Regions from separate parts of the Streptomyces sp. SLBN-118 genome, predicted to be linked through region 2. Evidence: predicted binding sites of a transcription regulator. Region 2 holds the regulator's gene; the other holds the start of a gene.
What was found. The regulator HrcA, encoded in region 2, represses chaperone genes, less so after heat shock. The targets are predictions, from matches to a motif close to TTNGCACTCNGNNNNNCNGAGTGCNAA.

Region 1 (4,322 bases), 1.0 Mb from region 2:
GCGAAGTCGGGGAAGGCGTCCTCGACGCCCGTCTGGTAGTTGGCGAGCCAGCCGCGGGCCACCCGCTTCGGATCGGGGTCGTCGTTGCTGTCCAGGACCCAGCGGTCGGTGCGCTGCGGGAACATCTGCGCGTACACGGCTCCCGCGTACGTCCCGTACGAGACGCCCCAGGCGGAGAGCTTCTGTTCGCCGAGCGCCTGGCGTATCCGGTCGATGTCCCGGGCCTCGTTACGGGTGCTGATGCTGCGCAGGACCTCGCCGCCGTTCTTGGCGCACGTGTCGGCGAGACGGTGTGCGGTGGCGATGTTCCTGTCGATGGACCCGTCGGGCGCCGGGTACGGCCGAAGGTTCACCAGCGCCAGGTCGTCGTGCGACAGGCCGCAGCTCACCGGCGTACTGCGGCCGACGCCGCGCGGGTCGAAGCCCACAATGTCGTAGGCATCGCGCACCGACTGGGGCAGGGTCTTTCCGCTGATGGAGGGAAGGCTGACGCCGGCCCCGCCGGGTCCGCCGGGGATCAGCAGCAGCGTGCCGCGCCGCGCCTCGGGGGACTCGCTGCGTATCCGGGAGATGGCGAGGGTGATGTGCGGCCCGCGGGGCTTGGCGTGGTCGAGCGGTACGGAGACGGTGCCGCACTCCTGGCGCGGGTCGAGGCCCGTGCCGGGGCAGGGGCCCCACTGGATCGCCGTACCGGCCGTCGGCATCGCCTCGGCGGGCCGGGGGAAGGCGACGAGCGCAGTGGCGAGCGCCGGGAGGGTGAGGGCGACGGTCATCCCGGGGTGGCGGCGGAAGGTTCGTGTGATTCGCATGGGAAGACCCTCGCGGAATCGCGCCCCGGTCCCCACGGTGCCAACTCCCCTCTTCCCACGGGGGTTTGCCCCACCCATGCGGGGCGGGTCAGCCGCCGGGCGAGCAGCGGCCGCCGCGTCGCCGTACCCGTACCCGTACCCGTACCCGTAAGTGGCAACGTTCCAGGCGAACTTTCAGTGTCGCGCCGTCGAGGGTCAGCATTACGTTGGAAGCGCTGCCTGATGATGTCCGGATTCAGCATGGGTACGACGGCCTGCAACCCCTTGGAAAAGGCCCAGCTCTGGCGCAATTCCCAGGCCGTGTCCGGGTCGCGTCCCGTCGTGTCGTCAAGGTTTCGTCTGCCCGGTGACGCCGAAGGGCGGCACCCCCTGGGAGTAAGGGTGCCGCCCTCCGTACTGCAGGACCGGGTCCGAGCCGTCAGGCTCAGAAGTCCATGTCACCGCCCGGCATGCCGCCCGGAGCAGCCGCAGAGGCCTTCTCCGGCTTGTCGGCGATGACGGCCTCGGTGGTCAGGAACAGCGCCGCGATGGAGGCCGCGTTCTGCAGAGCAGAGCGGGTCACCTTCGCGGGGTCGATGATGCCCTCGGCGATCATGTCGACGTACTCGCCGGTCGCGGCGTTCAGACCGTGGCCGACAGCCAGGTTGCGCACCTTCTCGACAACGACGCCGCCCTCAAGACCACCGTTGACGGCGATCTGCTTGAGCGGAGCCTCCAGCGCGAGCTTCACGGCGTTGGCGCCGGTCGCCTCGTCACCCTCGAGGTCGAGCTTCTCGAAGACCGAGGAAGCCTGGAGCAGAGCCACGCCACCACCGGCGACGATGCCCTCCTCGACGGCCGCCTTCGCGTTGCGAACGGCGTCCTCGATGCGGTGCTTGCGCTCCTTGAGCTCCACCTCGGTCGCGGCACCGGCCTTGATGACGGCCACGCCGCCGGCCAGCTTCGCGAGGCGCTCCTGGAGCTTCTCACGGTCGTAGTCCGAGTCGGAGTTCTCGATCTCGGCGCGGATCTGGTTGACACGGCCGGCGACCTGGTCGCTCTCACCGGCGCCGTCGACGATCGTGGTCTCGTCCTTGGTGATGACGACCTTGCGGGCGCGGCCCAGCAGGTCCAGGCCGGCGTTCTCGAGCTTGAGACCGACCTCCTCGGAGATGACCGTGCCGCCCGTGAGGATGGCGATGTCGTTCAGCATCGCCTTGCGGCGGTCGCCGAAGCCCGGGGCCTTGACGGCAACGGACTTGAAGGTGCCACGGATCTTGTTCACGACCAGCGTGGACAGGGCCTCGCCCTCGACGTCCTCGGCGATGATCAGCAGCGGCTTGCCGGACTGCATGACCTTCTCCAGCAGCGGAAGGAGGTCCTTCACGTTGCTGACCTTGGAGTTGACGATCAGGATGTACGGGTCGTCGAGCGACGCCTCCATACGCTCCATGTCGGTGGCGAAGTACGCCGAGATGTAGCCCTTGTCGAAGCGCATACCCTCGGTGAGCTCCAGCTCCAGACCGAAGGTCTGGGACTCCTCGACGGTGATGACGCCTTCCTTGCCGACCTTGTCCATCGCCTCGGCGATGAGCTCGCCGATCTGGGTGTCGGCGGCGGAGATGGAGGCCGTCGAAGCGATCTGCTCCTTGGTCTCCACGTCCTTGGCCTGCTCCAGCAGGGCGCCGGAGACGGCCTCGACGGCCTTCTCGATGCCGCGCTTGAGAGCCATCGGGTTGGCGCCGGCCGCAACGTTGCGCAGGCCCTCGCGGACGAGCGCCTGAGCGAGAACGGTCGCGGTGGTCGTACCGTCACCGGCGACGTCGTCCGTCTTCTTGGCGACTTCCTTGACCAGCTCGGCGCCGATCTTCTCGTACGGGTCCTCGAGCTCGATCTCCTTGGCGATGGACACACCATCGTTGGTGATCGTGGGGGCGCCCCACTTCTTCTCGAGGACGACGTTCCGGCCCTTGGGGCCAAGGGTGACCTTGACGGCGTCGGCGAGCTGGTTCATCCCGCGCTCGAGACCGCGCCGTGCCTCCTCGTCGAACGCGATGATCTTGGCCATGTGAAGTGGTCCTCCCGGACTGGGGTGGATTCTCCGGACCGCGCTGGCGCCCGCGACGGACGGCCTGAGAGCCGTACGGTTCCTTGCCCCGCCGACCCTTCGGGCCTCACCGACCCGGTCCTTAAGCTGTCACTCTCACCTGCAGAGTGCTAACGCCAATGATTAGCACTCGCCCTAGGAGAGTGCAAGCGGGTCCGCATATCGTGGACACGGGCGGGACGCGACACGGGCAGGGAAGCGACACGGGCAGGGACGCACGAAGGGCCCGCATCCCCCTAGGATGCGGGCCCTTCGTGGTTGTGTGTGTCGCGTGAGTGCGTCGGTGGCCGATCGCGCCGAGATCAGACGGCGAGCTTGACCATGTCCGCCTGCGGCCCCTTCTGGCCCTGCGAGATCTCGAACTCGACCCGCTGACCCTCTTCAAGGGTGCGGTATCCGTCCATCTGGATCGCGCTGTAGTGGACGAAAACATCCGCACCACCGTCGACCGCGATGAAGCCGTACCCCTTCTCCGCGTTGAACCACTTGACGGTGCCCTGAGCCATGCCTAACTCCCCTATTACTGGCCCTTGCACAGGACCGCACTTCGCGGACCCGGGTCAGACCTCACCCTCCCGACAGGAAGGAGAGTGTGCGCCGGAACGCGTCGACCGCGGCTGAATGTATCTGCCCAACTGCCCTCTGCAACAGGTCAATCAGACGAGAAATCTGAGCACAGGCGATCGGATGATTGAACCGAATTCAAGAAAATCCGGGGCAAGTCGGGCCCGGCAAATGGCACTTACGAGTGCATTTCGATCGAACACATTGACTGCTTCTTGAGGGGCCAGGGCGCATTCTCATATGCGGTCGGCACAAGCAGCGGAGGGGCCTTCCCCAACTGTACCGCGCTCAACCATAGAGAATTGCCCCCTCCGCTTCTCTTGCGGAGGGGGCACTGTGTCAATCAGCGGCTGACGCCGCGGGTGCTGACGCCGGGTGGCTCAGCCGCCGGCGACGGCGGGAATGATCGAAACGCCCGCACCGTCCGGGGTCGCCGTCTCGAGACCTTGCTCGAAACGGACGTCGTCGTCATTGACGTAGACGTTCACGAAGCGGCGCAGCTTGCCCTGGTCGTCCAGGACGCGCGCGGCGATGCCCGTGTGGTTCTTCTCCAGGTCCGCGATCACCTCGGAGAGCGTGGCGCCCTCCGCCGGGACCTCGGCCTGACCGCCCGTGTACGTACGGAGAATGGTGGGGATGCGGACGTTCACGCTCATGGTGTTCTGCCTTCCGTAGGTAGTCAGCGGGCCAGGCCGGCGTCGCGGAACGCCTCCAGGCTCGGGCGGATGGTCGCCGTGGGACCTGTCGTCGGGGCGACGGCGTCGAGGGTCTTGAGACCGTCGCCGGTGTTGAGCACGACCGTGGTCAGCGCCGGGTCCAGCACACCCTGCTCGATCAGCTTCTTCGCCACACCCACGGTCACG
Region 2 (4,322 bases):
TGAATGTCAGCCCGGCGCCGTCACGAAGTCGATCAGCTCCTCCACCCGGCCCAGCAGCTCCGGCTCCAGGTCCTTGTACGACCGCACCGCCGACAGGATCCGCTGCCAAGCCGCCCCGGTGTTCTCCTGCCAGCCCAGCGCCCGGCAGACCCCCGTCTTCCAGTCCTGGCCGCGCGGGACCGACGGCCAGGCGCGGATGCCCACCGAGGACGGCTTCACCGCCTCCCACACGTCGATGTACGGGTGGCCCACCACCAGCACGTCCTCTCCTGTGACCTCCGCGGCGATGCGGGACTCCTTCGAGCCCGGGACCAGATGGTCCACCAGTACTCCCAGGCGCGCGTCCGGGCCCGGGCCGAAGTCGCGGACGATCGACGGGAGGTCGTCGATGCCTTCCAGGTATTCGACGACCACGCCCTCGATCCGCAGGTCGTCACCCCACACCCGCTCCACGAGCTCCGCGTCGTGGCGGCCCTCGACATAGATGCGCCCCGCCCGCGCCACTCGCGCACGCGCCCTCGGGACGGCCACCGAGCCCGAGGCGGTACGGGCCGGGCGCACCGGAGCGGCGGCGGAGGGGCGGACGAGTGTGACGACGCGGCCCTCGAGCAGGAAGCCCCGGGGGACCATCGGGAACACCCGGTGCTTGCCGAAGCGGTCCTCCAGCGTGACCGTCGGCCCCTCGGCCGTCTTCTCACAGCGGATCACGGCACCGCAGTAGCCCGTGCCGACCTCCTCGACGACCAGATCCGGCTCGGCCGGCACCTCGGGCGCCGGCTGAGACTTCTTCCAGGGCGGGGTCAGATCCGGGCTGTAGCTGCGCATTCGGCAGACGCTACGACACCCCGAAGCGCGCCGCCAGCAGGTCGCGTTGGGCGCGTACGAACGCCGCGTCGACGACCGCGCCGTGCCCCGGTACGTACACCGCGTCCTCGCCGCCGAGCGACAGCAGCCGGTCCAGTGCCGCGGGCCAGCGGGAGGGGATCGCGTCCGGGCCCGCCTGGGGTTCGCCCGACTCCTCCACGAGGTCGCCGCAGAAGACGACCTCCGGGCTGCCGGGCACCAGGACCGCCAGATCGTGGCCGGAGTGGCCGGGGCCGACGTTCGCCAGCAGCACCTGGCGGCCGCCCAGGTCCAGGGTCCACTCCCCGGACACCGGATGGTGGGGCGTCACCAGCACGTCGGCCGCTTCCGTCGCCTCGGCCTCGGTGACCCCGTGACGTATCGCGGTGTCGCGGATCTCGTCCCGCTCCCGCTGCATCAACGCGCCGATACCGACCGCTCCGTACACCTTCGCGCCCGAGAACGCCGCCGTGCCCAGCACATGGTCGAAGTGGGGATGGCTCAGTGCGATATGCGTCACTCGGCGACCGCCGAGCAGGGCCTGCGCCTGTGCCCGGAGCTCGGCTCCCTCGCGGAGCGTGGAGCCCGTGTCGTAGAGGAGGACACTGTCCTCACCGGCGACCAGGCCGCTGGTCGCGTCCCAGCCGGGAAGCCGCCGGCGCCCCACCCCGGCAGCCAGCCGCTCCCAGCCGAAGTCTTCCCAACTGACGTCCATACCGCGACGCTATCCGTAACCAACCAGCACTGTCGCTCGGTGGCGATGGTCGGCCACCCTTGTTAGGGATGTATCCCGCGGCCGTACACTGGCACGGGGAAATGCTGGCACTCGTACGCATCGAGTGCCAAGCAGTCGCCGAGGAATCACAGCTGGAGGTGTGCGCGATGCTCAGCGAACGCAGACTCGAGGTGCTGCGCGCCATCGTCCAGGACTATGTCGGCACCGAGGAGCCCGTCGGGTCCAAGGCGCTCACCGAGCGTCACAATCTCGGGGTCTCCCCGGCCACCGTCCGCAATGACATGGCGGTGCTGGAGGACGAAGGGTTCATCGCCCAGCCTCATACGAGCGCGGGGCGTATCCCCACGGACAAGGGCTACCGGCTCTTCGTCGACAAGCTGGCCGGCGTCAAGCCGCTGTCGTCGCCCGAGCGCCGTGCCATCCAGAACTTCCTGGACGGAGCCGTCGACCTCGACGACGTCGTGGGCCGTACGGTACGGCTGCTGGCGCAGCTGACCCGGCAGGTCGCGGTGGTCCAGTACCCCTCGCTGACCCGGTCCACCGTCCGGCATGTGGAACTCCTCTCCCTCGCGCCCGCTCGCCTGATGCTCGTGCTGATCACGGACACCGGCCGGGTCGAGCAGCGCATGATCGACTGCCCCGCGCCCTTCGCGGAATCCTCGCTCGCGGACCTGCGGGCCCGGCTCAACAGCCGGGTCGTGGGTCGCCGCTTCGCGGATGTGCCGCAGCTGGTGCAGGATCTTCCCGACTCCTTCGAGGCAGAGGACCGGGGGACGGTTTCCACCGTGCTCTCGACCCTGCTCGAAACCCTGGTCGAGGAGACCGAGGAGCGGCTGATGATCGGCGGCACCGCCAATCTGACGCGCTTCGGACACGACTTCCCGCTGACCATCCGGCCGGTGCTCGAAGCTCTCGAGGAGCATGTGGTGCTCCTCAAGCTGCTCGGTGAGGCCAAGGAAGCGGGCGGCATGGGCATGACTGTGAAGATCGGTCATGAGAACGCCCATGAGGGACTCAACTCCACGTCCGTCGTCGCGGTCGGCTACGGTTCGGGCGACGAGGCAGTTGCCAAACTCGGCGTGGTCGGACCGACCCGCATGGACTACCCCGGAACGATGGGAGCGGTACGCGCAGTGGCACGTTACGTCGGACAGATCCTGGCGGAGTCGTAAGTGGCCACGGACTACTACGCCGTACTCGGCGTACGCCGCGACGCGTCCCAGGACGAGATCAAGAAGGCCTTCCGCCGACTTGCCCGTGAACTCCACCCGGATGTCAATCCGGACCCGAAGACGCAGGAGCGCTTCAAGGAGATCAACGCCGCCTACGAGGTGCTGTCGGACCCGCAGAAGAAGCAGGTCTACGACCTCGGCGGCGACCCGCTCTCGCAGGCGGGCGGCCAGGGCGCGGGCGGCTTCGGCGCCGGTGGCTTCGGGAACTTCTCGGACATCATGGACGCGTTCTTCGGAACGGCATCGCAGCGGGGCCCCAGGTCGCGCACGCGGCGCGGCCAGGACGCGATGATCCGCCTGGAGATCGAGCTCAACGAGGCCGCCTTCGGCACGACGAAGGACATCCAGGTCGACACGGCCGTCGTCTGTACGACGTGTTCGGGCGAGGGCGCCGCGCCGGGTACCTCGGCGCAGACCTGCGACATGTGCCGCGGTCGCGGCGAGGTCTCGCAGGTGACGCGGTCCTTCCTGGGCCAGGTCATGACCTCCCGGCCGTGCCCCCAGTGCCAGGGCTTCGGAACGGTCGTGCCGACCCCGTGCCCCGAGTGCGCGGGCGACGGGCGGGTACGGTCCCGCCGCACCCTGACCGTCAAGATCCCGGCCGGTGTCGACAACGGCACGCGCATTCAGCTCGCGGGCGAGGGCGAGGTCGGCCCTGGCGGCGGCCCCGCGGGCGACCTGTACGTCGAGATCCACGAACTGCCGCACCCGGTGTTCCAGCGCCGCGGCGACGATCTCCACTGCACGGTGACGATCCCCATGACGGCGGCGGCGCTGGGCACGAAGTGCCCGCTGGAGACGCTGGACGGCATCGAGGAGATCGACATCCGTCCGGGCACGCAGTCCGGCCAGTCGATCCCGCTGCACGGGCGCGGCATCACGCACCTGCGGGGCGGCGGCCGCGGCGACCTGATCGTGCATGTCGAGGTGATGACCCCGACGAAACTGGACGTGGACCAGGAGCGGCTGCTGCGGGACCTGGCGAAGCTGCGCGGCGAGGAAAGGCCGACGGGGCAGTTCCAGCCGGGGCAGCAGGGACTGTTCTCCCGCCTGAAGGACGCGTTCAACGGACGGTGACTGCAGTCACACGGTTCGTGGTTGCCGTGGGCCGGGGGGGGCGTTGGTGGTGGCTGTCCGGTGGGTGTTTTGCGGGCGAACCCGCAGCGGGGCGACCCGGACGTCATCTCAAACGCCGGACGGGCTGGATGTCAGCCCGTCCGGCGTTTGAGGACAGGCCCGAAGGGTGCGCAAGCCCCGGGTAACGAACGGAACGCTGGATTCGGTGGCGCGCCGGTCGCATGGCACCATGCCTCCATGTCCTCCGCACTGACCGATCTTTGCCGGTATCCGATCGTGCAGGCCCCCATGGCCGGCGGCGCATCCTGCCCCCAGCTTGCCGCCGCCGTGTCCGAAGCCGGCGGGCTCGGGTTCCTCGCTGCCGGGTACAAGACAGCGGACGGCATGTACCAGGAGGTCAAACAGGTTCGCGGGCTCACCGCGCAGCCCTTCGG

Region 1: a site for HrcA is predicted at 3,019-3,045, ahead of groL (chaperonin GroEL). Genes of this name have one in related genera too.

Annotation. Positions count from the first base shown of each region.
Region 1 covers NZ_VFNP01000002.1:3,554,425-3,558,746, forward strand. Annotated here, with positions in the region: gene FBY35_RS34705 (alpha/beta hydrolase) at 1-809, opposite strand, end outside; gene groL (chaperonin GroEL) at 1,234-2,856, opposite strand; gene FBY35_RS34715 (cold-shock protein) at 3,198-3,401, opposite strand; gene FBY35_RS34720 (MoaD/ThiS family protein) at 3,840-4,115, opposite strand; gene thrC (threonine synthase) at 4,139-4,322, opposite strand, start outside.
Region 2 covers NZ_VFNP01000002.1:2,547,747-2,552,068, reverse strand. Annotated here, with positions in the region: gene FBY35_RS30125 (DUF3097 domain-containing protein) at 7-825, opposite strand; gene FBY35_RS30120 (MBL fold metallo-hydrolase) at 836-1,558, opposite strand; gene hrcA (heat-inducible transcriptional repressor HrcA) at 1,726-2,751, shown strand; gene dnaJ (molecular chaperone DnaJ) at 2,752-3,888, shown strand; gene FBY35_RS30105 (nitronate monooxygenase) at 4,126-4,322, shown strand, end outside.